2 regions of the Sporolactobacillus sp. KGMB 08714 genome follow, and region 1 is predicted to be linked to the other one. Evidence: predicted binding sites of a transcription regulator. Region 1 holds the regulator's gene; the other holds the start of a gene.
What was found. Region 1 encodes Rex, which represses fermentation and respiration genes when NADH is low (regulators of the CRP and FNR family bind a similar motif). Its sites were predicted from a motif close to TTGTGAAATATTTCACAA; they were not measured.
Positions count from the first base shown of each region.

Region 1 (15,293 bases):
AGACCCCCTCAACAAAGGGCCCAATAATAAAAACAGGGGGAAGTTACATTGCTTTCGAACATCTAAAGCATACTGCGCCTTTCTTAAAAATCAATTAACTTGTTCTACAAATTGAAATTCTTTATTTCCCCGTGCCGCAGATTCTCCGCAACTTCCTGTTTTTACATGATATATTTTCGATGCGGACGTTCAAAATAAAGGCGAATCCGATTCGGGAGGTGAAAAAACATGGCACAGCAGGAAAACAATATGGGAAATAACTTCTTGCCGTTTTTGGCCGCATGCGGAGCCGGTGCGGCAACATATGTATGGCTGCGAAACAATCGGGGCTCAATTCCGCAGTTCGTTCAGCAGCCGATGCAGCAGATGGGCAAAACGGCACAGCAGATCGCCGGAGCGTTCAATCCTCAGGGTTAATCCGTTCCACATTTTTTAATATATTGAACAGGCCCCCCGCCGCAAACGGCCCGGGGCTTGCTCAGTTTTGAACCGATCGGCGCGGCACCTCCATTTTATAGACAAAAAGGCTCTCTGCAGTAACACAGAGAGGTGAGTTAAAAAAGGATGGCAATTGTAACAGAAGGTAATTCATATTATACAACTAGGAATTGTATTATTTCAATATTAAAAGCAAGAATATCTTTACAAACCCCGTATTTATTTTAAAAAATGTGATTCGCCTATCTTTCGAAACGCTTTTTCCTTGAAAATCATCATTTTTTTTGATGTGTCCTGTTAAATAGACGTTTCTGGCAGTATGAAAAGAACATACATTCGTGTATAATAGAAAACAAAAAAAGGTGATCTTATGCTGACTGACTTTGAAAGAAAGATCGCACAAATCATGCGGAATGATTCGGCGGCAGGAAGAATAACACTGGTTAGCGATCTGGAACAGCGCACCGGCCATGACGCAGAAGAAATTGAAAAAGCCATTGAGAAAGCCAAGCACACTTCAAAAAAGGACGGAGGACTGCTGCCATGAATAAATTAACCAAGGGAAGCAACCTGCGCTGGGAATCCAGCCGGATGATGCTGCCGGAACATGTTCAGGCGCTCAGGCAGGACGAGGCGGATCTGGGAAAAAAGAAACGTCCGTCTCTGGATGACCAGGAACTGGAGACATTAAATCGGACACTCAGTGAAGCGCTGTCCGGAAGCAAACGGGTTGCGCTTCGCTATTATCAGAACGGATATATAAAAAAGAGCATTTGCTGCGTTGAAAAATTAGATACAGCTCGGCGGCAGCTGAAGATATGTGACGTGCACGGGCCGGGCAGTTGCATCTCATTGATGGATATCGTCGAGATAAAGTTAGCGGATCCGGCAGCGGATCCATTTAGCGGCATGTAAAAAACGGATATAATATCGGCGATCTTTCTTCCGGCGGCGTCTCATAAGCCGATGTTTCGACTTGGAGACGTCTCTTTTGATGAAAGCAGCGTTCTCTTTAGATCGAATACTTCTTTATCTGAATCTGCCGGCAGCAGAACGGGCGAAGGGTGTTTAATGTCATTACAGCAGATAGATAACCGTTTGGTTCCGCGGTTGATGCGGATGGGGAAACAAACAATTCATATTTCGATTATTCGTACTCATTGATTTCGAACCATTTACCGGCGATTTTGATCATTTACTAATGATTCTCCGGCTGTATTGATCATTCCGGACCATGCACTCCGATCATAGTCTCAAAATACCTTGATCGGTACGATTTTTCGCAGATTGGCCCCAAAAATGCAGATGTTCCCCTAAATCGGGCATCACTCCCTGTTACCCGACCATTATCATCAACGGATTCTCCATCGGATCGGTCCGTCAATGTGAAACAGGATTCCATCTCCTGCCTTTTTTGGTTTGTTAAAAACTCTTGTACTGCGTTTTTTATAAAAAAAAGCCCTGCAGAGCAAATCAGAACATTTTGCCCATACAGGAACTGTAAAACACTCCCCCAAGTTATCGTATCAAAATGAACTATACAAAAAATGAACATCTATCTTCTCTGCTGCTGCAGTAACGGTTAACTGTCATTTATGCCGCGTCAATGGAAAAAGCGGCGTTCCATTTTTCTATTCCTTATAAAATGATTTCACATCTCAGTGAAGAAACTGTCGGGCGCCCGAATCCCGATGCCGAACTGAAGACATGGAACTTCGGGCCGTGGAATAAATAGTCCACCGAAAATATTTGGCGGAGCCGGCCTGCTGAATGCCTCGATAAATTGTGAGCGGAATAATCGATGAAATTTATAATGATCCGACTTCTTTTTAGGGCCTGATAAAAAGCATAGGAAGCGAGGTTTATTCAACGGATTTTGCTATCACATCGGCCTAGTCGTGAAGCATATCAAAATTCAAAAACAGGTAACGCCCGCGGGTCTCCGGCCACACATACATCTCTGCCTGCAGAGGCAGGTGTCGGTCCGGAACAGGTTATGAACCTTTCCTGACCAAAAAGAATGCGAAGCCGCGACTTCAACCATACTTTGCCCGGAGCGGGTCATGGACCGCCCTTGGCCGCATGGACAATGAGGGTAATCTGTACGCCGTCCGGCCATGAAAAAAAGAGCGTCTCTCTTATGTTCGGCGAACACTTGAGAAACGCCCATTTAAATGGATGGCCCGTAAAAAAACCATCGGATGGATCTATATAACCTGCAGCCCCTGATCGAACCGGGGATTCAGGATTTTTTACATCATGCCGCCCATTCCGGCGCCGCCGGCCGGTACTTGCGGTTCCGGATGTTCTTCCGGCTTATCGGCGACAACGGCTTCCGTTGTCAGGAGCATAGCCGAGACGGAAGCGGCGTTCTGCAGTGCGTAACGAGTCACTTTGGTCGGGTCGACGATGCCGACTTCAATCATATCTACCCATTCGTCCTTGGCAGCGTCATAGCCGATACCCGGTTTCTGACCCTTCAGCTTTTCAACAATGACAGAGCCTTCGAGTCCGGCGTTTTCGCCAATCTGGCGAACCGGTTCTTCCAGAGCGCGGATGACGATGTTCACACCGGTCTTCTCATCGCCCTCTGCATCAACTGCGGCAACATCCTTAATCACATTGGCCAGCGCCGTGCCGCCGCCGGCAACGATACCTTCCTGAACGGCAGCGCGTGTCGAGTTCAGTGCGTCTTCAATGCGCAGTTTGCGTTCTTTCAGTTCTGTCTCGGTTGCAGCGCCGACTTTGATAACGGCTACGCCGCCGGCCAGCTTTGCCAGACGTTCCTGCAGCTTTTCTTTATCGAAATCAGAAGTGGTTTCTTCAAGCTGTGCCTTGATCTGGCCGACACGTCCGCCGATCTTCTCGGAATCGCCGGCACCTTCGACAATCGTCGTGTTGTCTTTTGTTACGATGACTTTTCCGGCCGTGCCGAGTTGATCGATCGTTGTGGATTTGAGGTCGAGTCCGAGGTCTTCCGTGATCACTTGGCCGCCGGTCAGGACTGCGATATCTTCAAGCATAGCCTTTCTGCGGTCGCCGAAGCCCGGTGCTTTAACAGCGACTGCATTGAACGTACCGCGAAGTTTATTGACAACGAGAGTGGCCAGTGCTTCGCCTTCAACGTCTTCGGCAATAATCAGCATTGATTTGCCCTGCTGAACGACTTTCTCAAGAATCGGCAGGATTTCCTGAATGTTGGAAATCTTTTTATCCGTAATCAGAATGTACGGATTTTCAAGAGAAGCTTCCATTTTATCCTGGTCGGTGACCATATAAGCCGACGCATAGCCGCGATCGAACTGCATACCTTCAACCACATCCAGCTCGGTTGCAAAGCCTTTGGATTCTTCAATCGTAACGACACCGTCGTTGCCGACTTTTTCCATTGCTTCGGCAATCAGTTCGCCGACTTTTTCGTCCGCTGAAGAAATGGCGGCAACCTGTGCAATCGATGCCCTGCCTTTGATCGGCTTGGAAATTTTCTTCAGGCCTTCAACGGCAGCTTCCGTCGCTTTTTCAATCCCGCGGCGAATGCCCATCGGATTGGCACCGGAAGTCACGTTTTTCAGGCCTTCGCGGATCATCGCCTGAGCGAGAACCGTAGCGGTCGTTGTTCCGTCGCCGGCTACATCATTTGTCTTGCTGGCTACTTCGGAGACAAGACGTGCGCCCATGTTTTCGAATTTATCTTCAAGCTCAATTTCCTTGGCAATCGTCACACCGTCATTTGTAATCAGCGGTGAGCCGTATTTTTTGTCCAATACAACGTTGCGGCCTTTCGGCCCGAGCGTTACTTTCACTGCATCTGCCAGAACGTCAACGCCGCGAAGCATCGAGCGGCGGGCTTCTTCGCTAAACTTAATTTCTTTTGCCATCGTGGATAGTCCCTCCTGAATATTAATCGATTGATTTATTCAATGACTGCCAAAACGTCGTCCTGACGAACAACCAGGTAGGTCTTGCCGTCATATTTGACTTCCGTACCGGCGTATTTTGAGAAGAGGACCTTTTCTCCCTCTTTTACATCCAGTGCAATGCGTTCACCTGCATCAGAAACTTTGCCTGCACCGACAGCAACAACCCGTCCTTCTTGCGGCTTCTCCTTCGCCGAGTCCGGCAGCACGATACCACTTGCAGTTTTTTCTTCTTTTTCTTGTGGTTCGATAACGATGCGATCACCCAATGGCTTTAACATGAAAGAAATACCCTCCTTAAATTGAATGTTAAGTAAAGTACTTTGTTAGCACTCTATTCGTCCGAGTGCTAATCCATTTAATATAATAATCAATTCCATTTTGATTTGCAAGCTTTTCATAAAGAAAACTTGCCGATCGGCCGGCCTTCAGGCAAAGCCGGAAGCTTAGTTGCGATGCCGCGGGCAGCCGGGCGACGGACAGGCCGCGGATGCAGTATCTTTGTCCGCCTGCTTATACCTATGACTTGCTGAAACTTTATACTTATAAAACAGGATGCACAATAGGCCGCGGATCGGCGGCCTGATTTCGGCCCGTTATCCTCTCTCTGTTTCCGAAAGCGGCCTGTTTGAGATAAGAGCCCCGCTCTGCCCGGAACAGGCATGCCGGCCGAAGGCATATATTCCGCCAACGGACGAATATTATGGGGAGATGAACCAACAGGTTCGGTAATATGGAAAAGGAGAGGCACACGCCGCTATGTTAAAATAGGATGTATGAGCGCGGCGGCGCATCAAAAGAATCCTGTTTCTGATCGGAAACCGCGCCGGTTCCCCCCTCAAAGCCCTGATAAAATTTTCGAGAACACGAGGTGTCGTCGCTTGACGAAAAGATACATATCCATTGTCATTATTTATCTGATTTGTTTTCTGTCGCCTTTGATTCCCGGTTTCGCCTGGCTGACCGGATTTTTTCCTAAAGGCCAGGGCTACGGCGTCGTCATGACCGCGATATTTTTTCTGACATTGATTATCGTGCTGTTACTCCTGCTTCCTGAACGTTACATACGAAACGGGGAACGCGCGCCGGCGAGTGTATCTCTTCTATGGGCGGTCGGCGGCGTTTTGGCACTGTTCGCCCTGCAGATTCTGGCATCGCTGATCAATACTTTCATATTCGGCGAACCTTCGCAATCGGCACACACCCAGAGTGTCGTCCAAATCGCACGGATGTCGCCGCTGTTTTTGCTGGCAGTCGCTGTCATCGGTCCGATGCTGGAAGAAATCGTCTTCCGGAAAATCATTTACGGCAGCCTGAAGAAGAAAATGGGCTTCATTCTTGCTGCATCGATCAGCTCGCTTATCTTTGCCTTCGGACATTTGGATTTTCAGCATCTTCTCATTTATTTCGTCATCGGATTCTTTCTCTGCTATGCCTACAAGAAAACGGGGAGGATTGCCGTCAACATGTTTATGCATGCCGCGATGAATGCGACCGTTGTCGCGATCAGCCTGACGCTCTCGTCGCCGTCGTTTATCCAGCTGACAGGTCATTAAAAAAACACGGGATCCGCCGGGGTCCCGCGTTTTTCATTATTATCCTTCATCGTCTTCCAGTGCCGTCAGAATTTCCGGACCGTCCTTCGTGATCGCCAGCGTGTGCTCATACTGAGCGGAAAGCGATCCGTCAATTGTCCGTGCCGTCCAGCCGTTGCTGTCGATTTTTGAACGCCAGTCGCCGATATTGAGCATCGGTTCAATCGTAATCGTCATGCCGTCCCTGAGGCGGAGCCCGCGCCCCTGTTTGCCGTAATGAGCGACCGGCGGATCTTCATGCATCGTCGGCCCGATGCCGTGGCCGACAAACTCGCGTACAACGCTCAGCCCTCTGGACTCGGCATATTCCTGAATGGCGTGGCCGATATCGCCCAGCCGGTTGCCGACGACGGATTGCTTGATCCCCTCATACAGGGCTTCCTTGGTCGTCTTCAGCAAATGCTCCGCTTCATCGGAAATGGTTCCCACTCCGTAACTCCACGCCGAATCAGACAGCGCGCCGTTCAGATTGACCACCATGTCGATCGTCACGATATCGCCGTTTTTCAGCGGCTTTTTATTTGGAAATCCGTGGCAGATCTCGTCATTGACCGAAGCGCATGTGGCAAAGCGGTAACCTTGAAACCCCTTCTCCTCCGGAGTCGCTCCGTGCTTTTCAAGAAAGTCATTGACGAATTCCTCGATTTCCCATGTGGTTATTCCCGGTTTAATCATCGATTTGATTTTCTTGTGCGTCAGCGCAAGCAGCTGGCCGGACTTTTTCATTTCGGCAATTTCTTTTTTTGACTTTAACTGTATCATACGTACGTTCCACCTCTGTATCGTTTCTCCAGGGCCTTTTTATAAAGATCGGCATTTTTGGCAGTCTGTTCCCCCGGAGCATCACGATTGTATTTTACCACTTTATTTATGCCGGAATCATTCGGATTGTTTTTCCTCTATCCCGTGATTCAGAAAATAGATCAAAGCCTGAAGCTCCACTGTCATGTCGACATGCCGTACATACACATCCGGAGGAAGAGAAAGTCTGACGGGAGAAAAATTTAAAAAGCCGCGGATTCCCGATGCCATCGCCTGTTCAGCCGCACCCTGCGCCTGATCCGCCGGAACCGTTAATATGGCCGCAGCAATGTCATGGTTGTCATCGGCTGCCAGATCCCCCATATAATGAATGACTGTACCGCCGATCTGCTGTCCGATTTTCAAAGGATTGATATCATAGGCTTTTACAATCTGCGTATTATTATTTTTTCTAAAGTTATGATTCAGGAGGGCCGTCCCGAGGTGACCGACACCGATCAAGATCACCTTGGACAGTTCGTCCTGATAAAGTGTTTTACCTAAAAAATCAAGCAGGCGCTGAGTATTGTATCCGTATCCCTTTCTCCCCAGCGCCCCGAAATAGGAAAAATCCTTTCGAATCGTTGTTGAATCTACCTGCACGATCTTTCCCAGCTCCGAAGACGAGATCCGTGTTTTTCCGATAGACACGAGATGCTGCAGAGATCGGTAGTAGATCGGCAGCCGCTCGGCCGTTGCCTGCGGCACTCTTTGATTTGACATCGTTTCATAACCCTCCCATGAAATGCCCGGAGGCGCGTCCGCTAATGTTTGATACCTGCCGGGACATCCTTTCTACACTATACATCATTCAGCAATTGATTTGTTTGAATTAGATCGCCGTACTTTTTTCACAGCCCCTGCCTTTCTGCTGCACAGTTGCCGAATAAAACAGGATTAGGCTACAATGAATAATGAATGAGGAACCATACCTGACTAATTGAAAGCATGTGCCGCATTATTTCAGCGTGCCCTGGCTTTTTGAGGTGAACGTAAATGATACTTCTGCAAACAAATAAGATCAGCAAATCTTTTGCTGCTGAACTTATTTTATCGAATATCTCGATTGAGGTGAAGTTTGGAGAACGCGTTGCGCTGGTCGGGCGCAACGGCGCCGGAAAATCGACACTTCTGAAAATCATCGCCGGCGTGATGAGCGCCGACAGCGGTGAGGTGATCATCCCCAAGGACCGAACAATCGGCTACCTGCCGCAGAATGCCACACTGAATTCCAAGAAGGGGATCTATGACGAGCTGCTGACGGTTTTCAGTCCGCTGACCACCATGGAAAAGAAGCTCCGCAAGATGGAAGAGAAAATGGCCGACCCCGGACGCTTCTCAAACAGCCAGGACTACGACCAGCTGCTCGGGACCTATGACGCGCTTCAGGCAGAATATAAATCAAAGGGCGGCTATACCTACCAATCCGAAATCCGCAGTGTGCTGAACGGCCTGAATTTCGGCGGATTTCCGGATGCAACGCCTGTCGGCAATCTTTCCGGCGGCCAGAAAACGCAGCTCGCCCTCGGTAAATTATTATTGATCAAACCCGATCTGCTCATTCTTGACGAACCGACCAACCATCTGGACATTGAAACGCTGACATGGCTCGAAGGATATCTGCAGCGTTATAGCGGAAGCATCCTCGTCGTCTCGCACGACCGTTATTTTCTCGACAAGATAGCTACTAAAGTTTATGAAATCGCCAACCATTCCGCACGAAAATATAGCGGCAATTATTCCCGCTATCTTGAACTGAAAGCGGCCGAATACGAAACCGCGATAAAAAATTACGATAAGCAGCAGAAGGAAATCGCCCGTCTGGAAGATTTTGTACAGAAAAATATTGTACGCGCCTCTACAACCAGACGGGCGCAGAGCAGACGCAAACAGCTGGAAAAAATGGATGTTCTGGAAAAACCGTACGGTGAGGAAAAATCGGCCAGTTTTTCTTTTGACATTGAAAAACAAAGCGGACGCGATGTACTCACCGCCGTCGATTTAGCGGTTGGCTACTCTTCCGGGGCCGCGATGATTTCCGGACTGAACTTTCATATTACGAGAGGCGAACGGGTGGCGCTGGTCGGACCGAACGGCATCGGCAAATCGACCTTGCTGAAATCGATAGCCGGCGGGTCGACGAAGCTGGCCGGCGAAATCAGGCTCGGGAGCCACGTCACCACTGGTTACTATGACCAGGAACAGACGAGGCTGACATCGGGAAAAACGGTGCTCAATGAACTGTGGGACGACTATCCGCAGGAGCCGGAGAACGAGATCCGCAATGTGCTTGGAGGATTTCTTTTTTCCGGCGACGACGTCTCCAAGCTTGTTTCTCAGCTCAGCGGCGGTGAAAAAGCGCAGTTAATGCTGGCTAAGCTGATGATGCGGCACGACAATCTGCTGATTCTCGACGAACCGACCAATCATCTTGACCTTGACAGCAAGGAAGTGCTGGAGGCGGCACTGGCAGATTATTCAGGCACCATCTTATTCGTTTCCCACGACCGCTATTTTATCAACAATATCGCTACCCGCGTCTTCGAACTCTCAAGAGACGGCATCACGGAATATCTGGGCGATTATGATTATTATATCAACAAGAAAGCGGAAAATCTGCAAATCGCCGAGCTGGATGCGCAATCTGCCCCCGTCCGGAAACAGGCCGAGGAACCCGACGCCGGAAAGCAGCACTTTTTAAAGGATAAAGAACAGAAAAAAAAGAGGCGGCAGCTTATCCGCTCAATTGAGCAGCTCGAAACCGAGATCAGCCGTCTTGAAGCGGTCATCGATAAAAATGAACAGTCCCTGCTTATGCCTGAAGTTTTCAATGATACACAAAAGGCTCGGGACGTTCAGGAGCAAATCGAGAAAGATAAGGAAACACTCGGCAGACAAATGGAAGAGTGGGAAAAGGCTCAGCTTTCATTGGATGAGATTCCCGAATAAAAGCGGAATCGGATGAACGGATCGTGTCGTACACAGGCCGGGCCAGGTGAATGGAACAGCCCGGTACAAAAAGAACCGGAGTGAAATATTTTGATAAAATTTCACTCCAGTTTGTGCATCCGAGAATTCTTTTTATCAGCGTTTTCCTGAATGAATCCCCATCAATTTCTCAGAAGTCTTCGATTGCCAGATTCGGGCTGCCGTTCAGCGACAAATCCGCCCGCATGCCCTTCAGAAAACCGATCGTTCCTGCAGCCGCAATCATCGCCGCATTATCCGTGCACAGCCCGAGCGGCGGGATCACAAGCGGGATACCGCGTGTTTCAGCCGCCCCGGCCATTTCTTTTCTGACCTGACTGTTAGCCGAAACGCCGCCGGCGACCAGCAGCTGCCGAACTTCATACCTGCCTGCGGCCATCATCGTTTTCTTCACAAGCACTTCGGCAACGCTGGCCTGAAAACTGGCGGCGACATCGGCTTTGCTGATCTCCCGGCCCCGCTGTTTCTCGTTGTGAATATAGTTGATGACCGCCGACTTCAGACCGCTGAAGCTGAAGTCGAGCGAACCCTGTTCAAGCCATGCTCTCGGAAAGTCAATGGACGCGCTCCCCTGCCCTGCCAGACGGTCGATCTCCGGCCCTCCGGGATAAGGAAGACCGAGCGTCCGCGCTACCTTATCAAACGCTTCTCCGGCAGCGTCGTCCCTCGTCGTACCAATCACCCGATAAGAACCATGCTCCGGCATGAGAACCAGTTCGGTGTGGCCTCCCGAAACAACCAGGGCGATCAGCGGAAACTGAAGTTCATGAACAAAGCGGTTGGCATAAATGTGCCCCGTGATATGATGCACGGGAACGAGCGGAATGCGGTGTGCAAAAGCGAGCGCTTTGGCTGCGTTTACGCCGACAAGGAGCGCCCCGATCAGTCCCGGTCCCTGAGTGACCGCTATGGCATCCAGATCGTTCCAGGAAATACCCGACTCTTCCATCGCCGCCTCACAGACGATCGTAATCTGATCGACGTGATGGCGTGAAGCGACTTCCGGAACAACACCTCCAAAACGTCTGTGAATGTCTATCTGCGAAGCTACGGCATTGGCAAGAATTCTTGTTCCGTTTTCGACTACCGCCGCCGCCGTCTCGTCACAGCTTGTCTCAATTCCCAATATTATCGTTTTCCGGTTTATATTCAGATTCATATTTTCACCCACATGATTAGTGCATCTTCGCCATTATTGGAATAATAGTTTTTACGAATGCCGCCGCCGCTAAATCCGAGTTTGCGATACAGATTTTTAGCAATATCGTTGGTCACGCGGACTTCCAGACTGATCGTTCTCGCATGTTTCACTTTCGCATGAAGCATCACTTTGCGGAGCAGCGTTTCGCCGATTTTGAATCCCCGGTAGCCGCTCAGTACGGCAATGTTTGTAATATGCGCTTCATCAACGATCACCCACACGCCGCAGTAGCCGATGATTTTCCCGCCATATTCGGCAACAAAATAAGTGGCAAACTGGTTGCTGAGCAGTTCATTTTCAAACGCCTGGCGCGACCAGGGGACATCAAAAGCACTGTGTTCCACGATCATGACCTGGTCAATATCGCCATATGTCATCTCCCGGATATTTAACGCCTCTAACTCTTTCATATTCATCTCTCCTGCCGGCGGGCCAGCCACTTTGTCTCAGCCTCCGCCAAACGAAGATAGGAGGGCAGAAAGTGATGAATGTCCGGAACCGGCTGTTTTTCCTCACCGAGCCGCGCGAGTTCGGACGCACGCGGTATATTTTGCGGCTTATCGCCGAAAACGGCCGCAGGCACCTTGATCAGACAGTCATTCCACTTCTCCAGATCATTGCTTAAAAAAAGCAGCGGCTCATGCAGCTTTTTTAATTCGTCAATCCAGTCTTTAATCATTACCAGACGGTCCGGCTGCACCGGAACGGTTTTGCCTTTTTGGTTTTTGTAGAGACCTGCGAAAACCTGGCCCCGCCGCGCATCAAAAAACGGCGCGATGTACCCGTCAAAGTACCGCCCGTTCTGCGCCACAATCTCCAGGCTTGACACACCGACCAGTTCTTTTTTTAAAGTCCAGGCCAGCGTCTTCGCAATGGTCACACCTATTCTCAGTCCCGTATAGGATCCCGGTCCCTGGGCGACCGCAATCCGATCAAGATCCCCGGGGCTCATGCCCGCATCATCGAGCAGCTCCGCAACAGCGGGCATCAGGCGTTCCGAATGATTTTTCCGGCTGTTGGTCATTCGTTCGCCGAGCACCTTGCCGCCCGATATGACCGCAACTCCCATGACCAAATTGGACGAATCAATCGCAAGTACATTCATTCTCTGAAATCTCCCTGTATAAACTCTCAGCTCTTCGGCCGTGTGCCATGAGCGTGAGCTTTCTGTTATGGTCGTCAATCCGCTTGATGGCTATCGATAAATAATCCTTCGGAAGCCAGGACTGTATATTTTCCGCCCATTCGATGACTGTGACCCCTTCCCTGTCAAAGTAATCTTCCAGGCCGATATCCTCATCGTCATTGATCCGGTATACATCCATATGATAAAGGGGCACACGTCCGCCCATGTATTCCTTCACAATAGTAAAAGTCGGGCTGCTGACCCTTTCACTGATTCCCAGCCCCTTGGCCAGCCCTTTGGTGAAAACGGTCTTTCCGGCCCCGAGATCCCCGGAAAGCGTCAGCACATCTCCGGACTGTAAATATCCGGCGATTCTTTCAGATAAAGCCATTGTTTCTTCGGGGGAATGACATATCCATTGACACACGGCAATCACCCTCATCACTGATTAAAAGGATTATATCCTGATTTGGCGAATCCTGTACAGCCCGCCCGATCTGAGAAATACTCCCGGGCCGCTCTCAGAACCGGACATATGGTCTATTTGGATAACGACGAAGATCTATCCGATATTGCAGCAGGATCAAACCCTTTCTCATACAATCTTCCTGATAAATAGGAATCGATCTTCCGGAAAACGGCAGGCGCCGGTCAGAGAAAGTATCGCCATACAGCCCTATCCATCCGGAACCGATACAGCTTTTCCATCTGCCGCAAAGAACGGCTCGCCGGCATACAATCCCCTCACCCTCAGCAATCCTGTCCGGGCAGATCCGCTGCTCTTCCTCCTGATTAGCCTGGGAAAGGGGCCTGCCATCCACCGATTTTTTCACGATCTGCGGATCATGCCGTCTTATCGAAACAATCGTGAAAATAAAAGCAAGCTATCTTCCGTTTCCAACATTCATACAAACATAGTGTACCATAATCATACAACAATTTCTTTGCCGGAACCCGTCTGTAAGATCAAGGCTCTGTATACCTGAAAACCAACAGATGCCAGCCGCTTCATCTGAACACTGCCCTTGCCCGGCACCGAGAACCTGTTACATATAAAAAAATATGTGTATCCCCCTCAACTCATGTATCCAGCCGGGCTGCGTGAAAGTGCCGTCAATTTCTCTGAAAAACGCTCGTTTTACACGAGCGGCAGTCTACTCTTTTGAATATTCCTGCGGACGGCGATTTATTCCGCTGAAAAAGAAGATATCCTGCACGGGCAGACGTTACCGGCGGAATCGCCCGATCCTTTTCTTCGGCCGGTTGCATAGCCCTGTAAATCGTGGCGAAAATGGTCGGGAAGTAAGGGTGTATTATCATTAGGTCGCCGCTGACCATCAGTTATAATGAACGAAACTAGCCCCTTGATCGCAGATACGTGGGTTAATTGGAGTAAGATAAAACTTAGGATCTACTCTCCAAACAGAGCCATCATACGAAAGGAGCTAGCACTATGAATCCTAACACAAAATATGTCGGATTGGATGTTTCCAAAGAAAAAATCGCGGTCGCCGTCGCTGAGGAAGGAAGAAGCCAGCCCCGTTATATCGGGATGATCCTCTATCGGGAGAAGTCGCTGGGCAAACTCATGGAGCAGTTGGGAGACGGGGACCCCGAGCAGCTTCGGGTCTGCTATGAAGCCGGGGTGGACCGGCTAGGGCCTTTATCGCTGGCTGAGCGCCCGGGGCATCGCCTGTGACGTCGTGGCTCCCTCCCTCATTCCCAGAAAACCCGGGGACCGGATCAAAACCGACCGCCGGGATGCGCCCCAGCTGGCCGCCCTCTATCGCGCCGGAGCCCTGACGCCGATCGATGTGCCCACAGAGGAGGATGAAGCCCTGCGCGATCTGGTCCGGGCCCGGGAGGACGTGAAAGAGGATCAGCTGAGGGCGAGACACCGGCTGGCCAAATTTCTTCTGCGCCACGGCATCAGGGAACCGCAGGGGGTGAGAAAATGGAGCGGCCGGTATCAGCAATGGCTGGACCGGCTGACCTTCGAGCGCCCGTCGTCCCGGGTTGCCTTTGAGGAATACCGGCAGGTGCTGGAAGAAATCGGGGCCCGGCTGCAGCGCCTGGAAAAAGAGATCGCGCACCAGGCGCAGGCCGGAGCCCGAGCGCCCCTGATTCAGGCCCTGCAGGTGTTCCGCGGCATTTCCGTCATTACGGCGGCCAGCCTGGTTGCCGAGATCGGCTCTTTCCAAAGGTTTCGGACGGCCCGGGCCTATATGGCTTATACGGGGCTGGTTCCCGGCGAACGTTCCAGCGGGGACAGCCGGCGGCAGGGACGGATCACCAAAACGGGCAATCGGCATATCCGCCGGCTCCTCGTCGAAGCTGCGTGGCACTACCGGTGTCAGCCGATCGTCAAAGGAGCTCTGAAAAAGCGCCAGGAGGGCCAGCCGGCCGAGCGGTTAAGCCTCTCCTGGAAGGCCCAGACCCGGCTGCACCGGAAATATAGCCGGCTGACGGGCCGGGGGAAGGAAGCCGGCAAGGTCATCGTCGCTGTCGGAAGAGAACTGGCCGGCTTTATCTGGGCGCTGGCCCGGCAGGTGGAGGCCCCGGCTCCCCGGGCTGCCGGATAAACGGCCGAAGAGAGGTCCGGACAGGACAGGGACTCGGTGAAAACAGATCAAGTACACAGCCTGGTGAATAGGGCTGGGAGGCAAAGATCAAAACCGTCAAGGAGAACGCACGGCAGCTTTACTTGTGCCAGCCGTCCAAACCGGTGAATGCACGCCATCAGTTCGTGCCAGCTCCCGAGACGGAAAGATAAAATGTGAAAATCCACGGATATCAGTCTGCCTATCGGCGTGAACATTTTTGCCTTCGAGCCGTGCGCCCCATCCTCAGGAAAAGAGGGAAAGCCGATGCCTATTTAATAACAGAAAAAGAAGAAACCCGAAAAGCGAAAGGGACGAAAAACGCCCCTCCGGTTAAAGTTACTCAAAAAGAGGCGTTTCCAAAAAAGTCAGCGAGGGCTATTGAAAGTTTCGTTCATATCAGTAAAGCGCAAAATATCAGCAGTTAAGCACGAAAAATCGACAGTAACAGTCAAAGAACTGACAGTAAACGAACTTAGATCAATAAGTGGGAATAATCAGAACAGCAAGCTGTACCCGATTAATTTAATCAATCATGACAAGGGGTTTATCGACCGGTTTCAGGGGTTTATCGGCCAAATTCGGAGGTCTACCGGCCAAATCCGGGGGTACCGGCCAAATCCGAGG
Region 1 is NZ_JAUUBW010000033.1:102-15,394, reverse strand. Features, by position in the region: gene Q6A92_RS14075 (hypothetical protein) at 229-417, shown strand; gene Q6A92_RS14070 (hypothetical protein) at 809-985, shown strand; gene Q6A92_RS14065 (YolD-like family protein) at 982-1,353, shown strand; gene groL (chaperonin GroEL) at 2,691-4,316, opposite strand; gene groES (co-chaperone GroES) at 4,352-4,636, opposite strand; gene Q6A92_RS14050 (CPBP family intramembrane glutamic endopeptidase) at 5,237-5,911, shown strand; gene map (type I methionyl aminopeptidase) at 5,951-6,712, opposite strand; gene Q6A92_RS14040 (redox-sensing transcriptional repressor Rex) at 6,830-7,474, opposite strand; gene Q6A92_RS14035 (ABC-F family ATP-binding cassette domain-containing protein) at 7,748-9,700, shown strand; gene tsaD (tRNA (adenosine(37)-N6)-threonylcarbamoyltransferase complex transferase subunit TsaD) at 9,870-10,886, opposite strand; gene rimI (ribosomal protein S18-alanine N-acetyltransferase) at 10,895-11,350, opposite strand; gene tsaB (tRNA (adenosine(37)-N6)-threonylcarbamoyltransferase complex dimerization subunit type 1 TsaB) at 11,353-12,045, opposite strand; gene tsaE (tRNA (adenosine(37)-N6)-threonylcarbamoyltransferase complex ATPase subunit type 1 TsaE) at 12,026-12,499, opposite strand; gene Q6A92_RS14010 (hypothetical protein) at 13,520-13,765, shown strand; gene Q6A92_RS14005 (IS110 family transposase) at 13,770-14,648, shown strand; gene Q6A92_RS14000 (hypothetical protein) at 14,843-15,094, shown strand.

Region 2 (15,293 bases), on a different contig from region 1:
CACGCCGGAGTAGGCCGCCAGTTGATTGACCGTATCCTGGCTGAATCCCCTGAATTCAATACCGTCGAACATTCTCCCTAATACACGGGCCGTATCTTCCACCGACTCTTTTTTCCCGAATTGAATATCCCCTTTTCCCAGATATTCGGGGTGGGCCCCCAAATCAATGCTTGCCACTGTAAAAGCACAGCGCGTCCGGGTAGAAGGCTTTTCAAACAAAAGAGCGATATTCTTCCCGCTCAAGTCATGATGGGGAATATGCTGATGCTTTTTCCTCTTTAACTCGGCCGCAAGTTCCAGCAAATAAGTCAATTCTTCTCTTGAAAAATCTTCAATTCTTAACAGACTGCGACCCCTCAGGTTTTCCTTAATTCTTTCATTTATTTTTTCCATCTCATATTCCCCCGTTTTTTGTTCAGATATCTTCCCGATAAAGCGGCATGCTCATGCATCTTGGACCCCCGCGTCCCCGCGACAGTTCCGAGCTCGGCACTTCGATCACTTCAATGCCGTGTTCCCGCAAAATTTCATTTGAAACATAATTTCGATCGTAAGTGACCACAACACCGGGAGCAATCGCCAACGTATTGGAACCGTCGTTCCATTGCTCGCGGGCCGATGCGATCTCATCACCGCCGCCGCAGGGAATAAAGTCAATCTCCTGAAGCTTCAGTGCTTCTTTCAGTGTGTTGACCAGACTTGTCCGTCTGGTGATCTTCAGCCCGCCCTTTTCATCACCCTTCTCAATTACGAAAAGATTCATTTCACCCTCCGCACCCAGTGCCGCCGGATGAATGGTAAACTTGTCGCGGTCGACCATTGTAAAGACCGTATCCAGGTGCATGAACGATCTCAGCTTCGGAATTTCAACGGCAATAATTTGTTTCACCTTGTCCTGATTGGCAAATAATTGATGGGCCAGCCGTTCAATCGCCCGCGCCGTAGTCCTTGAGCTGATGCCGATACAGACAGTCTCCGGGCTGATGATTAATTCGTCGCCCCCTTCCATGGAAAATTCAAAGTTTCGATCGGTCCAAATCGGAATCTGATACTCCGAGAACCGCGGATGATAACGGAAAATATATTCTATGAAGATGGATTCCCTTCGCCTTGCCTTCTCTTTCATCCGATTGATGGTAATGCCGTCGCCGATAATAGCCGAAGGATCCCTTGTAAAATAGAGATTGGGCATTGGATCCAGATAGAACGGATAATGACTCTCCGTCATTTCATACAAGTGGGTCGGCTGCGCCTTGACAACTTCTTTTTTTAAAATGCCCGCCATCACTTTATGAACCAGATCCATATTCGGAAGAGAGAGCAGGTAATCGCTCAATATCTGGGAAAACTCATCGACGCACAGATTGCTTTCCCGCAATATCTGACTGACAAATTTCTCGCGAATATCCTTGGTATGCAAAGCTTCAGCCATTAATTTATCCAGGTAAAGGACTTCGACTCCCTGATTCCTAAGCGCTGTAGCAAAGAAATCATGTTCTTTCTGAACGGACGGCAAATAAGGAATGTCATCAAACAATAACCGCTGCAGAATTTCCGGAGTCAGATTTTCGACCTCTTTTCCCGGACGATGCAGCATGACTGTTTTCAACTCGCCGATTTCCGACGTCACATGCACAGGATATTTCATGATCTTTCATCTCCCTTTTGTCTTACAGTTAAAGCATAATCCATTACCATTTTATCTGTAGTGAAAGCGATTACACGATAAAAGTGAAATATTTCACATCATGATCCTTTTAATGAGTATCCCCTCAACTCATGTATCTAGTCGGACCGTAGTGTGAAAGCCATCTTAATTTCTCTGTGAACCGGGTTTTTCCCCCTCTCTCATGCATGCCATGCAAATAGCCGGCCGCTTAGTCAAAAAATAAAAATCAGAAATCATACAGCCTATTCTTTTGCGGTTAAATGGCTTATCCATAGCTCCATTTTCTGATATTGGGTGTTACCCATTTATAAGACAAGGCTTGAGGACTGTTTTAATGACTCAGATTTTTGTACTCATTTCTCAAAAAGTGATTAGATACAGGGGTGCCGCCAAGACCTAAATTATAAAAAATAAAGGAGAAAACATATTATAGATGTCCAATATGTTTTCTCCTTTTTATTCCATTAAAACTCCCTTTAATGGAATCACTCAAATATGGTTTCAGCCTTAAAATTATTTAATTCTTGTTAAACAAACACACCCGTTCATCTTCTCTGAACTTTTAAAGAGCTGCTTTATTTTATATTACAAGGTGAATTGTGAACTATAATTTGTCACCCTGTTATCCTTCCCGGTTTAAATTAAAGTTTCTAACCGATGACATTTCTCTTTTTACAGCTTAAATAAATTCCCATTATTCTCCTGTCCCGTACTCCTTTAAATGCTGCAAATGAATTCCGATATGCCCTATACCAAGAATAATAATTGAGATAATAAGCCAGATCACCTTTCCATAGATACCTAACAGCAGAAATGCCGCTACCGGCAAGCTTGCTCCCGGCACCGGGATTCCTAAGAAACTTCCATAAAAATCTTTTAGAGTATGTTCACTGTTAAAATACCGTATCCAGCAAATTTCATAAATGATCATCAGGATAAAAGATACAATCAGCCACAGGCTCCATAAAGAAAACGGTTTAAGGTCATAATCATTGAAAATTATTGCCACGCAGGAAACCAGCACCTGTCCCACACGTTCTAATCCCAATAAAATCTTATTTTCATTTGAAACGATATCATCATAGCCTGCCGGTTTATACTTTGCCCAGAAAATATTGGGAATGAACAGCATCAATAGATAAATGAAGCCCACATATGAAAATCCAAAATGTCCCAGCATATTACTTCCCTCCCATTACTCCCTTGGAATTTGTTCCGCATGCCCGGTTACTGCGGAAATGCATCATATACTTTTGCTCAAAAAGGATTTATTCAGTGATCATAAAAGATCTCATATTGATGACCAACATGTGAAACGGTTTGGTTCAAATAACATGTCATGATATTGATTTTGCATACTTCATTGGAAGTAAAAAAGGGACATGTCAGACATATCTCTGATGGTTTTTTATTTCACTTTATAAGCAATTGCCTTTTTAGGACATTTATCAGCGCATGTCCCGCATAATATACACTCGTTGTCATCCATACTTTCTCTGCCACATTAAGACTCATAGGGCAGTTCCTATTACAATAGGGCAGTTAATACATGATTTTTATCTGCGTATAACCTGAGCCTTTTAATATGAAGCAGATTTCCAAGTTTTGTCCCTATTACCATAAATGGTGCCAACCTATATCCCTTTAAACGATTTCGAAGACTAAGATTACAGTTTTATCATATACTCTTTCAAACAAATATTAATCTGCCGCGGCAATTTAAATGAAAGCCCTTTCGCTATATTCCCGTCGCTACTCATTTTCTTTAAATATGTTATTCAGGAATATGACCGTGAAATTGGAAAAAGCGCTTTTCTTATTACAGGAAAGCGCCTTTTAGCGGAACAACAAAAAACTTCCATTTAGCTGGCTTAATTGAAGAAGTGAATCATTTTGGTTTTTTCCTTTCTCTTGTTGAAGGGGAACAACTTTGCCGGGTGAGACGGATTCGCTTCGCATGTTCCTGCCGATTCAATCGGCAGTGTTACATTTACCGGACTTGAGTGTAGCCATGCTCTTTAGCGCTTCAGGCTTCCGTCACTTGGTAGCTGTTTCCGACTTTGGTGACGCGATTATGAAAAAGCTGTGCGCCCCTTCCATAGTTGTGGCCGGAAATCGTTTGCCAGACGGCACCGACTGCCAGCTCTTCATTCCCGATATTTATCAACCGATGGGCCGTTCGGCCGGGAATATATAAAACTGCGCCCGGCTTCACTTCAATTAAGCGGCTGCTCCCTTTTAGATTGTCCAGCAGCAGTAATCCGGTTCCCTTAATGCCCCAGTAGTACTCGGCTGTGTCAAATTTATTATGAACATGTCCCTTTGTCATAAAAAATTCATCGCCGACCGTGCCGCAACAGAGATGCGAAATTCCGAAGAATAGTCCTCCCTCCTCTCCCTCTTTCTGCTTGTTTTCCTCCATTTCTACCCAGTACACGGCCTGATCCGGATCCATTCTGTTTAAAGCTGTTCTATCTTTAAAATAATTTCTTAAATCACCGATCGTGGTTGTTGTCCGTTTGAGATGGCTGCCAATCAGTCTTCCGGATTTAAGATCCAGAATTGTATCACTGGACTGTATTTCTATCATTAATTTCACTTCCAAAAGTATTAAGGTTGATAGTTTCTCCATAAATCATTGTGATTCATTGGCTCGGTCACAAAATCAAACAGGTTTCGATTGTCAACGTATTGTTTATAAACAGGGACTCCTTTTTGCAAATTGAAATCTCTGCAGCTGCGCGGTCCCTGTTCCTGTAAACCGGATTTCCGGTAATGATCATTGCGTTGCCAGGTTATTTGATCGGCATGACCGACTATCGGGTAGAATGCAAGGCCTTTATGCGCGCGTATTTCCTTATAGTCAAATGAATAATCGCGGATGCACCACGCACCGAACGTCATCGTGTGATGAATGTCGGCATTAATGGTACAATGAGCCCAGGCGGGAGGCACAATCACGATGTCGCCCCTCTTTGCATGGACGGCAAAGCAGCGTCCCGGATCGTCATGGGCAGTCTCCTGCATATAAACAATTGCTTCGCCGTCCCAAATTTCATAGACCTCCGGAGTGGACGAATCTGAAGATGGGGAGATCGCATGAATATGCCCCTGACTCCGAACGGGTTCTCTTCCGATTTTTCCTTTTGCATAAATCACAGCTCCATACAACAGCATGCGCCGCTTCAGATCATCGCGATCTTTGCTCCGGCCGACATCCATCGCGATAGAGTACAGCACATCAGGTCCCTTGGCAGCAGGATCCATCAGGCTTTTCCTGATATCCTTCAAACGGCGGTACTCCGGCTCGGGGCCGAATGTATTTCTGCCATATTTAAAGGTCATATTGCGATCATCCACCGTAATATCAAATCCCGGATTATAATCCATGGAACTCCCTTCTTTCTACTTGCGCACAAAAGCCTGAATGACCGCAATTTCTTTACCATTCGGCTTTCTATTGCGTATTATAAACCGCTCGATGTTTGCCGGAACAATAAATGTTTCACCATAGTGAATTTCAAACGGTTCAAAATTATTGTCCAAGCTTTCAACGGCTGCCGTATCCCCTTCAACGAGATTTAACATATTCACACTATTGTGGGTTTCGAAAAAGCCGGTCTTTTGGAACCAGTGCCGATGTGTTTCAATGAATTCAAGTTGATGAAGGCCGGTTCTCTCAACTGTTTCCCCTTTCGATTTCTTTAGGGTGACAAATGGATTGACCAGATTTTTTCTTACCCATTCCGTATTGCGGCTCATTTGAATGTTCCGTCCGCCGTCATCCAGATGAATCGGGCGGGGCTTCCCGTCAAGGCCGGTTCTTCCCCAGTCCCACAGCTTAAAGGTGAAGATATAGGGCGTTGCGCTGATTTCCAGGACAACGGTATCGCGGCCTCCGCAATGCACGGTTCCTGCCGGAATTGAATAGTGATCGTGTTTTTTCACCGGAAAACGATTGATGTATTTTTCATCGGGAAATCGTACGGCACCGGTCTGAGCTTTACGAAGATCATTCATCAAATCTTCCTTACGGACGTCATCCTTTAAACCTAAATAGATGGAGGAACGATCTGTAGACTGAAGAATATAATAGCTCTCATCCTGAGTGTAATGCATCCCATATTTATCCTCGATATACTCAGTCAGGGGATGAACCTGCAAACTCAGGTTTCCTCCCCCCATCGTATCAAGATAATCAAATCGAATTGGAAATTCTTCGCCAAAACGGGCATGGACTTCAGGACCCAGAAGCTCGTCAGGAAATTGCTGGACTAAATTAATGGACGGCACTTCAACGCGTACTTCCCCGAAACGCAGGAAAAGGCTGTTTTCTTCCGGGACACCGTCAAACGCCCAACCATAGTTTGGAACTTCCGGGTCCAGGCCATAATGCTCTTTCATCCACTGACCGCCCCATACGCTTGCATCAAAATAAGGAACAACGCGAAAGGGCCGATGGACAACTTCCCGCAGCGCTTCTCTGTAATCGGCTCCCGAGACCATTTTCGGATCGTCGCCGGTATTCGTATCGAGCAGAAAATCAATGCAATCAAATATCTTCATTTTCTGGCGGTCGGCCATCCGCCATTCAAAGAAAAAACCGCGCTTATATTTTCGCAAAATATCCTGATGCCGATTGTTCATTTTCCAATTCGGCATACCGGCACGATAGCGCCGCTGAATTTCCCAGCGGGCCAAATCGCAATAAATCAATAGGTCCGGATCCGGTACTAATACGGATGCTCCTGTACCATAGATAATTGTTAACCCACTAGGCTGATTAAACGATTGCTGAAGGCGGGATAGATCAGGAAAAAATTGTTCCAGACGATAATGCGACAGAATTCCGAAAACACGATCATCTGTTAATGTATCTTTAACTCGTTCACTCATTTGTTCCCCGTCGGCTGCCAGATCATCTGCAAAAATAGCACGGTCAGGATTCAGTTTCGTTATCAGTTCTCGTTCAATTTCTTCATTGTCTACACCTGGATATTCTTCGACAGCAATCGTAACATCTTCACGACCAAATGTACGGACTTTTTCTTTAATCGCTTTTATAATCGACGGATAACCGCGCCAGGCTTCTTTGTAATGCATTATTTTGATCTCTGGTTCTAAATCATATTTTGCCATAGAACAAAACCCCTCAGCAATTCTAATGTAGTAATGTTATAACTTTAGAACATAAAATGGTCATCTGGCACAGCTTTCAAGGTATCCCCCATGTTCATTATGCTGGCTTTGGCGGATTGAATCGCTTTTTGATACGGCGAAGAAGATGACAGTGCTAATTCAAGAACCATTGCCAGATTCATTCCTGTTAAATAAGTCACTTTTTTGTTTAATTTCAAAGCGGTCGAATAGCCGTTTGTTCCGGGTGATCCGGACGGAATATCAGAAACTAATAGAATATCGTCGGCTTCCGGGATCTCGTTCATCATCTGTGTAAAATTTTTTTTGAAGTTTTCAAGTCCGTCCGATTTCATACTCAGTACAAGAATATTGTCTTGCCTGCCTGCAATAAACTCGATCGCTTTCTTCATTCCTTCGGCCAGTCCGTCATGACCGACCAATACTATTTTCTTTGCCATACTCTTCTCCTCAGATTGTTGCTTTTATAATATATTCCACGCCGACGCCGGCAAAAGCCAGGATAAAATAGATGATAATCAATTTGATCGGTGAAACGTGCTTCTTCGACATGAAATACCATGAAATCAGAATCAATAACAGTGGAGCCAGGCTTGGAAAAATGTTGTCCAATATCTGCTGAATGTCCAGTGTCGAATGGGCCATATTGATTTTAATCGGAAGCGGTAATTTTACATAAGTCGCAGCAACCCCGCCGGTAACAATCGTGCCCAGTACCGTTATTGCCTGAGTTACGTTTTGAGCCATTTCGCCTACAAAAAGATTCACCGCATCTGCACCTAATTCATATCCCTTGTAGAATAAATAACGAGAACCCAGCACAATAATCAGGTTATAAGCAACCATGTAAAATAAGGGGCCTAGAATATTTCCTCCTGCTCCCAGACCCATGCCGATTGAAAGAAGAATCGGTATTAACATGCCTGGAATCATTGAATCGCCAATTCCCGCCAGCGGGCCCATTAAACCGACTTTCAGACTCGTAATAAAATCATCGGTAACACCTTCCGCACCCAACGCTCTCTGTTCTTCCAGTCCGACGGTCATTCCATTGACAATGGCACCCAGCTGAGGCTCGGTATTATAAAAAACGGAATGCCGCTCCAAAGCCTCTTTCAATTTATCCGGATCTTTTCCGTACAGTTTTTTCAAAACCGGTTCCATTGCGTAGGCAAAACCAAACGCTTCCAGAAATTCATAACTTGTTGCCACCAGGTTATACATCATCCATCTGAAATAGGATTTGTGCACAGTTTTTTTATCCAGCAACTGGTAAGTCTTTCTTTCAGCCATCAGAATTCCTCCTCATCATTCGAATCGGTATGATCGCCTGTAGCTGACGCATTGGGATTATTCCCCTTGTTAATGGCAAAGAAATAGATCACGGCAATAGCCGCAGCCAGGATAGCCAGAGCAATCATATTTAACTTGATGAAAACAACCGCAACGACACCCAACAGGAAGAAGATTAACATATAGTTTTTCTTAATAACTACCGTCAGCAGCATGACAATGCCTAATGCCGGCAGAGCCCCGCCAAGATAAGTCATGACATCAATCAAGTACTGCGGCATACTCGAAAGTAATTTCTTCGCAAATCCTGCGCCAAAGAAAATCACCAGGAAGGAAGGTGTAAAACGAATGACAAAGTTAAATAGCTGGGGGCCCCAAATTGTATTAAAATGAAAACTGCGTTCATTTCCCTCATGAATTGCTTTCTCGGCACGATGATTCCAGTAAGAATTCAAAACTTGAAACAGGTTAAAAACAATCGTCCCGATCACACCGATCGTCGTGGCTAATGTCACGGCAACACCCGTCGAAGCATGCGACAATAATGCCAGGGCAATCGCGGGATAAGCGACAAAGTTCAGATCGGCAGGCATTTGGCCGCCGGGCGTTACGAGAGCAATATAGACAGCCTGAACCGCAATGCCGATAATGATCCCCTGAGTCACATCACCAAGAATAATGCCAATCAAAAAACCTGAAACCAACGGTCTGGATAAGGTATACCAGCCGCCGGTCAGCCCAAACAGCCAGGGCGTACTCAGGGCCCCCAAATAGCAGAGAATCGAAATAATTACCGCTTGAATAAAAAGTGTCACAGTCATCATCGAACGCTCCTTTCAATTTTAATTTTGTCGAACCTTTTTAAATTCCGCCTTGGCTTCTTCCCAAGTTGTTTTTTTTGAATCAGGCACCAATTGAAAATACACGGTCATTCCATGATCGATCAAGAACTCAAAGGCTTTCATGTCTTCCTCGGTAATATTGGCATTCGGCCCCACCTTCCGTGCCCCCTGACGCACACTCATCGGACCCACATCAAGACTTTGCTGCTGAGAAGGCAAATCCGCACCGGCCTGATAAAGTCTCACCAGTGTTGCCGGGCTCTTTGCAATTAAGAAATAGCGCTTCGGACTTTTCACAATGTCCTGCCATCGTTCCGCTGTATGACTGACCGTCATGACAAAAGCTTTTAATGGTCCCGGAACAGCGGTCTTTAAGGCTTTGGCAATAATCGGATTCTTCGCCGCAACATCGTCAACGGCAATGACTCCATCTGCCTGGCGTTCGGCAAGCCATCGTATGACCACCTGACCATGAATGATGCGATCATCGACACGAACAAAAGAAATCGCCAAGATCCATCCCCTCTTTTCATTGTTATATCATTACTACATTTTATAGTATACACGATTGTTTTAAAAAGTAAAGCGCTTTCAGGCTTGCTTGTTTTAAAAATTTATGCTATCAATTGTAATAGCAATAAAACAATAAGAGCGTGGTGATATAACAATTAATAACATGAAAGGAAACAGCTACATTCCCCTTTATATACAAGTCGAAAATGACCTGAAATTTAAAATTAACAGCGGTGAATGGAAACCCGGTGATAAAATTCCTCCGGAACTTGAATTAACTAAGTTGTATAATGTCAGCCGTATAACGATACGCAATGCGATTAAAGATCTCGTCCAGGACAACTATTTACACAGAGAACGGGCCCGCGGAACATTTGTTTTAGGACCTGAAAAGATAACTGAAAAAACGACTTTTTCATTAGTAAAAAGTTTTACCCAGGAAATGCGTGAATTGGGGAAAACACCGATTACTTTCGATGTCAAAGTAAAAAAAATCGATGCCGACGCTTTTTTGGCGGAAAGACTGCACCTGAATATCGGCAGTCCGGTTTTATATCTTGAACGGCTTCGTGGTGCGGATAATGAGGTACTCACCTATTCAATTACTCATATCCCGTTCCGCGAGGGCTACTCTCTTGATGAAAAAAAATATTTTGGCTCGCTCTATGATTACCTGACCATGTTCAATATTCACATCAATCAGCAGCACGAATATGTTGAAGCGATTAAAGCGAATCGTCAACTGCAGTCCCTTTTAAAGGTTGAGGCTGATGAACCGATTCTAAAAAGAGTTCGGCAAACTTCTCAAGTGGAGCAGAATTACTATGAATACAGTGAAAATTATTATATCGGTTCAAAATACCGTTTCTATGTGGAATACTGATCCGCGGCCGGGTTGCAGATAGACGCGAGATGGGCTGAACAAAAGAAAAATCCTTTATGTATTAGAGCGGCAAGCAAAAAACAGCGATCAATGGGGGAAAGTTTCACGACTCTTGTCTAAAAACCTTATATAAGAACGCGCCCTCAGCCTCATCCCACAAGGATTTTGAATCTTTAAAACAATGCGGAGTCAAATCTGCCTCCCTGTATGCTCTATGACGGAATGAAACGTAAATATGCAATGTACGCAGCAAGCCCTGTCCCATTAGAATTTTTTTATCATTCAAAAAGCATGTTCTGCATTTTACGGCAGCCTCTACTGTATAGGCAGTAATAAGAGCACCGGATAATAAAACGTCATCCGATGCTTTTTAAGACTCCCTGCAAGTTGTTGTTAACTATAAACTGTTTTCCATCTTTATTTCAATCACGACTTTTCTCGTTCTCTGCGAGCCGTTGTTACGTATCACCCGTTCCAATCAGCTATGGGAACTAATACTTTACCGCCTGTTCGAGAGGAACATAATCCAGATCATAGCCAAAATATCTCGGTCCGACCAGTTCAAGGCCCCTTGGCGTCCGCCATTTTGGATCACACGGCAGGCCAATCACATGGACACGTTTCCCATATTTCAGCCCTTCGTTTGTCATCGGCGTCAGGGTTTCAAGGTCGACCAGACAAATGAGGTCCGGAGCGGTTACCGCCGCTTTACCATTGTGTTTTAGCACGATATTCTCATTCTGAAAGTATATTTCCGCCCGCTGATACTTATATTGATCAAGCCCCTCAATCACCGTCTTCCCATAATTGAATCCGTTCTTAGTGCTGCGGCTTACATCTACAATTTTCCCGCTTAAAATATGATAACCGGCCGTAACCTTGAGCAGGGTCTGTATTGACGCCTGCTTTTTCTTTGATAGCTCGCGGATGGTTCTGCCGATATTTTCAGAATAGGAAACGGTGTTCTGAACGCTGTACCTTTTTAGATCGCTGCCCCGAATCGGAAAACTGCACAGAGAGGCTGCTGCTCCCATCTTGTCGGTAATCGTCCGGGCAATGCTTTCTGTCCAGTCATTGTCAATCGTCTCAAGAATGCCCATATTTCCCTTCTCATCGGTGATTGCAAGCGGTGTTGCCCGAATTCCATAAATACCGAAAGTCGTCATCTGCAATTCAGGAAACGCACGGCCGATACCGTCGCAATCCACCATCGGCAGCCCCAGCCGGACGGCGGCGGCAATCGGAATCATCGAATTTAATCCGCCGGCCTCAATGGGATAGGTTGCATACACATCTTCCCCAAGATAGCGGGTCAGATGATTCATCAGGCGATTATATTCGTTTCCGTTAAGAAATTTCTCTAACTGTACTGAAGGGGCACCCATCATTGACGAAGAAATGACTAAAACATCATCGGGCACTTCATCGACGCTGAGCAGCTGCACCGGTCCGTACTTTTCAACGGCAGTCAGAGCCATGAGTTTACCTATATATGGATCTCCGCCTCCGCCCGCCCCCAATAATGAAGCGCCTAAAGCAATATCTTCAATGGATTGCTTTTCCAAATATCGCACCGTTCGCCATCTCCCCCGTTTCTCTTATATTGGATAGTAAAAAGCGGCCTTGTTTGATACAATTACAAGACCGCCGGACTGAACCATTCAAACCGATCATACCGCTGTCCCTCAATATACACGCAGCAGAATATAATAGGCATTTCCGGATCTATGGTTCTTAAAAAAACCGCAGGCTATATCGCTGCCCTTCAGATGAATGGAGTTTAGCTGATTATGCCTCTTGATCATGGACCGATCGGCTATTCATCTATTCAGGCCAGGTCCCCAACAACCTTAATTCTGATCCGATTAGCGTTGCCCGGGTAATAAGCGAGCGGGACTTCCTCAACATCCACTGTCTCAATCGAATCTTCTGCGGCACCCGCCTCAATGGCCTGATTGATCGCATGATCCTTTGCATCCTGCATGGCATCTTCCCGGTTTATTTGATCATAGATATATATTTTCTCGTATTGACCGCTGACTTGAGAGATGCAGGCGCCGATCGCATTGGCGACATCACCGTTTTCGTCGCGAATTAACTCACTGACTCCGCTGATTTTCGAGGGAACAATAATGCCGCCGCCGCCGACTAAAATCACTTTCACATCTTCAGCACTGTTTTTCATTCGATCGATGGCAGCAGCTACCATGTCGCCTATTTTTTTATAAATTTGTTCTGCCTCTTCAAGAGAGAGCTCCGAAGTGAACCGTTTCTCCCCCACATTCGATTGACCCAGGCGAACAGCCACATCTGTTGTTGTCAGGATGTCGCCGCCAAATACTTTTGCCCGTTCGGTTATATGGTACCCGACGCTGTCCGGACCGATTGTATAGCTATTGCCCGTCCTGCGAACGATGCTTCCTCCTCCTAATCCAATCGAAATAATATCCGGCATACGGAAATTCGTCCGGATACCGCCGATCTCAACAGCCGTAGATGATTGGCGCGGAAATCCATGAGTAATTACGCCGATATCAGAAGTCGTTCCGCCGACGTCCAGAACAACGGCATTCTGCAATTTAGACAGGTAAGAAGCTCCTCTGATGGAATTGGTCGGCCCGCAGGCAATCGTAAAAATAGGATATTTTTTCGCGAAGCTCAGCGACATCAGCGTGCCGTCGTTCTGGCAAAGATAGATCTGCGCATGATGAATGCCCTCTGCATCTAATGCATTTTCGAATCCGCGAGCGGTTGTCTGAATCACGCTAAAAAGCGCCGAATTAAGGATGGTGGCATTCTCGCGTTCAATTAATCCTAACGAACCAATCTCACTGGACAAAGATACCGGCACATGACTTCCCATTTCCCGGTGAACCCAATCGGCCACTTGCTTTTCCTGATCATTTCTTAGTGAAGAAAAGACGCCAATCACGGCTACGGCATCAATATGACCCTTCCAGGTCTGTAAGACATCTTTTATTTCCCGTTCATTGATCCGGCTTAACAGATTGCCGTTAAATTCATAACCGCCGTGAACAATTTTAAATTGGCCGGACAATACATCCCTTAAATCCGGCGGCCAGGCCGTATACGGAACGACCGACAGGGTCGCCGGATAACCGAGGCGGATCACTCCGACCCTGGACAGCCGTTTGCGCTCGACAATTGCATTTGTACACTGCGTCGTCCCCAGCATAACATGTGAAATCCGATCCCGATCAATCTTTGACTTTTGCAGGACGCGATGCAGGGAATGGCGGATACCTTCCTCAATGTCCCGGCTCGTATGCGATTTTTCCTTGGCCAATAAGTTAAACTGATCATCTAAAACAACAGCGTCCGTATTCGTTCCGCCAACATCAATACCCACTCGATACCTCATCAGGCACGGGCCTCCTTTCTGCATAATTCCTCAATCGGTACGTAGTCCAGATCATAGCCGAAATACCGCGGCCCTACAAGTTCAATTCCTTTCGGTGTCCGCCACTTCGGGTCGCAGGGCAGGCCAATGATGTGTACGCGTTTCCCATATTTAAGCCCTTCATTCGTCATCGGAATCAGTGTTTCCAGATCAACCAGACAGATGAGATCGGGAGCGGTTTCGACGACCTTACCGTTGCGTTTCAGCACGATATTTTCATTCTGAAATAAGATCTCAGCCTGCCGGTTTTTATCCCGATCAATGCCTTCGATCACTGTTTTTCCATAATTAAAACCGCCCTCGGTGCTGCGGCTGACATCTATGATTTTTCCGCTTAAGATATGAAAGCCGCCAGTCACATCAAGCAATGTCTGTATTGAAGATCCTTTTTCCTTTGATAGTTCACGGATTGTTTTTCCGATATTCTCCGAATAAGAAACAATGTTCCTGACTCCGGCCCTTTTCAGGTCGCTGCCCCTGATTGGAAAAATACACATCGATGAAGTCGCCCCCATCTGAACCGTAATCGCCCGGGCAATGCTTTCCGTCCAATGATTATCAATGGTTTCCAGGATCCCGGTATTTCCCTTCTCATCTGTGATCGCTAGAGGCGTCGCCCCAAGTCCGTAGATACTGAAAGTTGTCATCTGCAGTTCCGGAAATGCCCGGCCCATACTGTCGCAATCTACCATGGGCATGCCCAGACTTGCAGCAACGGCAATCGGAATCATCGAGTTAATTCCCCCGGCTTCGATCGGAAACGTTGCATATACCGCCGTCCCCAGATAGCGTTTCAATTTATCAAATAAGTCCTGATATTCATCTCCCCGCGGAAGTTTTTCAACAAATACCGAGGGTGCGCCCATCATTGATGAAGAGACAACCAGGGCGTCATCAGGAACCTCAGTCACATCCAGTAATTTAACGGGTCCATATTTTTCGACTGCCGAAAAAGCCATGAGTTTTCCGATATAAGGATCCCCGCCGCCGCCGGCTCCAAGCAAAGAAGCCCCTGTCGCAATATCCTGAATGGCCTGCTTGTCTAAATATCTCATGATCGTAATCCATCCTTTGCTTACAGAGAATTTTATATAGCCGTCCGCGTTACATCATTCATGAATCTGTTCCACATCGTTGTGTACTTTCACCGCTGCATAGATTTTCATACCGGCATAATAAACAATGATACTGATCAAAATCGATGTGATCGATGGAATGCCGAACGTGATAAAATATCCCGACAGCACCCCGGCAGCCCAGGCAATCACAGTAACCGGATGAAAGTTTTCCATTCTGGCCGGCAGGGCGGCGTGTTTTCTTGATTCATCCAGCTCGTTTCTGTATCGTCTCAGGACAAAATAATCAATGAACATGATTCCGGCAATCGGCGGGAAGACGACCCCCAACAGGCTCAGAAAGGATGTGAACTGATTGATCACACCGATCATCGATAAAATGGTACCCAGAGCTCCCAGGATAATGGTGATCAATCCGCGGCTGACATCTACATGGAAA
Region 2 is NZ_JAUUBW010000003.1:26,331-41,623, reverse strand. Features, by position in the region: gene argF (ornithine carbamoyltransferase) at 1-393, opposite strand, end outside; gene arcA (arginine deiminase) at 416-1,648, opposite strand; gene Q6A92_RS02285 (hypothetical protein) at 2,364-2,849, opposite strand; gene Q6A92_RS20205 (4Fe-4S binding protein) at 3,078-3,158, opposite strand; gene Q6A92_RS02280 (glucose-6-phosphate isomerase family protein) at 3,696-4,259, opposite strand; gene Q6A92_RS02275 (glucose-6-phosphate isomerase family protein) at 4,280-5,059, opposite strand; gene Q6A92_RS02270 (class I mannose-6-phosphate isomerase) at 5,075-6,808, opposite strand; gene Q6A92_RS02265 (PTS sugar transporter subunit IIA) at 6,853-7,266, opposite strand; gene Q6A92_RS02260 (PTS system mannose/fructose/sorbose family transporter subunit IID) at 7,277-8,119, opposite strand; gene Q6A92_RS02255 (PTS mannose/fructose/sorbose/N-acetylgalactosamine transporter subunit IIC) at 8,119-8,940, opposite strand; gene Q6A92_RS02250 (PTS system mannose/fructose/N-acetylgalactosamine-transporter subunit IIB) at 8,962-9,474, opposite strand; gene Q6A92_RS02245 (GntR family transcriptional regulator) at 9,638-10,357, shown strand; gene Q6A92_RS02240 (DUF917 domain-containing protein) at 10,849-11,931, opposite strand; gene Q6A92_RS02235 (hydantoinase/oxoprolinase family protein) at 12,186-13,739, opposite strand; gene Q6A92_RS02230 (DUF917 domain-containing protein) at 13,739-14,833, opposite strand; gene Q6A92_RS02225 (purine-cytosine permease family protein) at 14,888-15,293, opposite strand, start outside.
Region 2: the regulator Rex is predicted to act here: its motif matches at 1,730-1,747, upstream of arcA (arginine deiminase).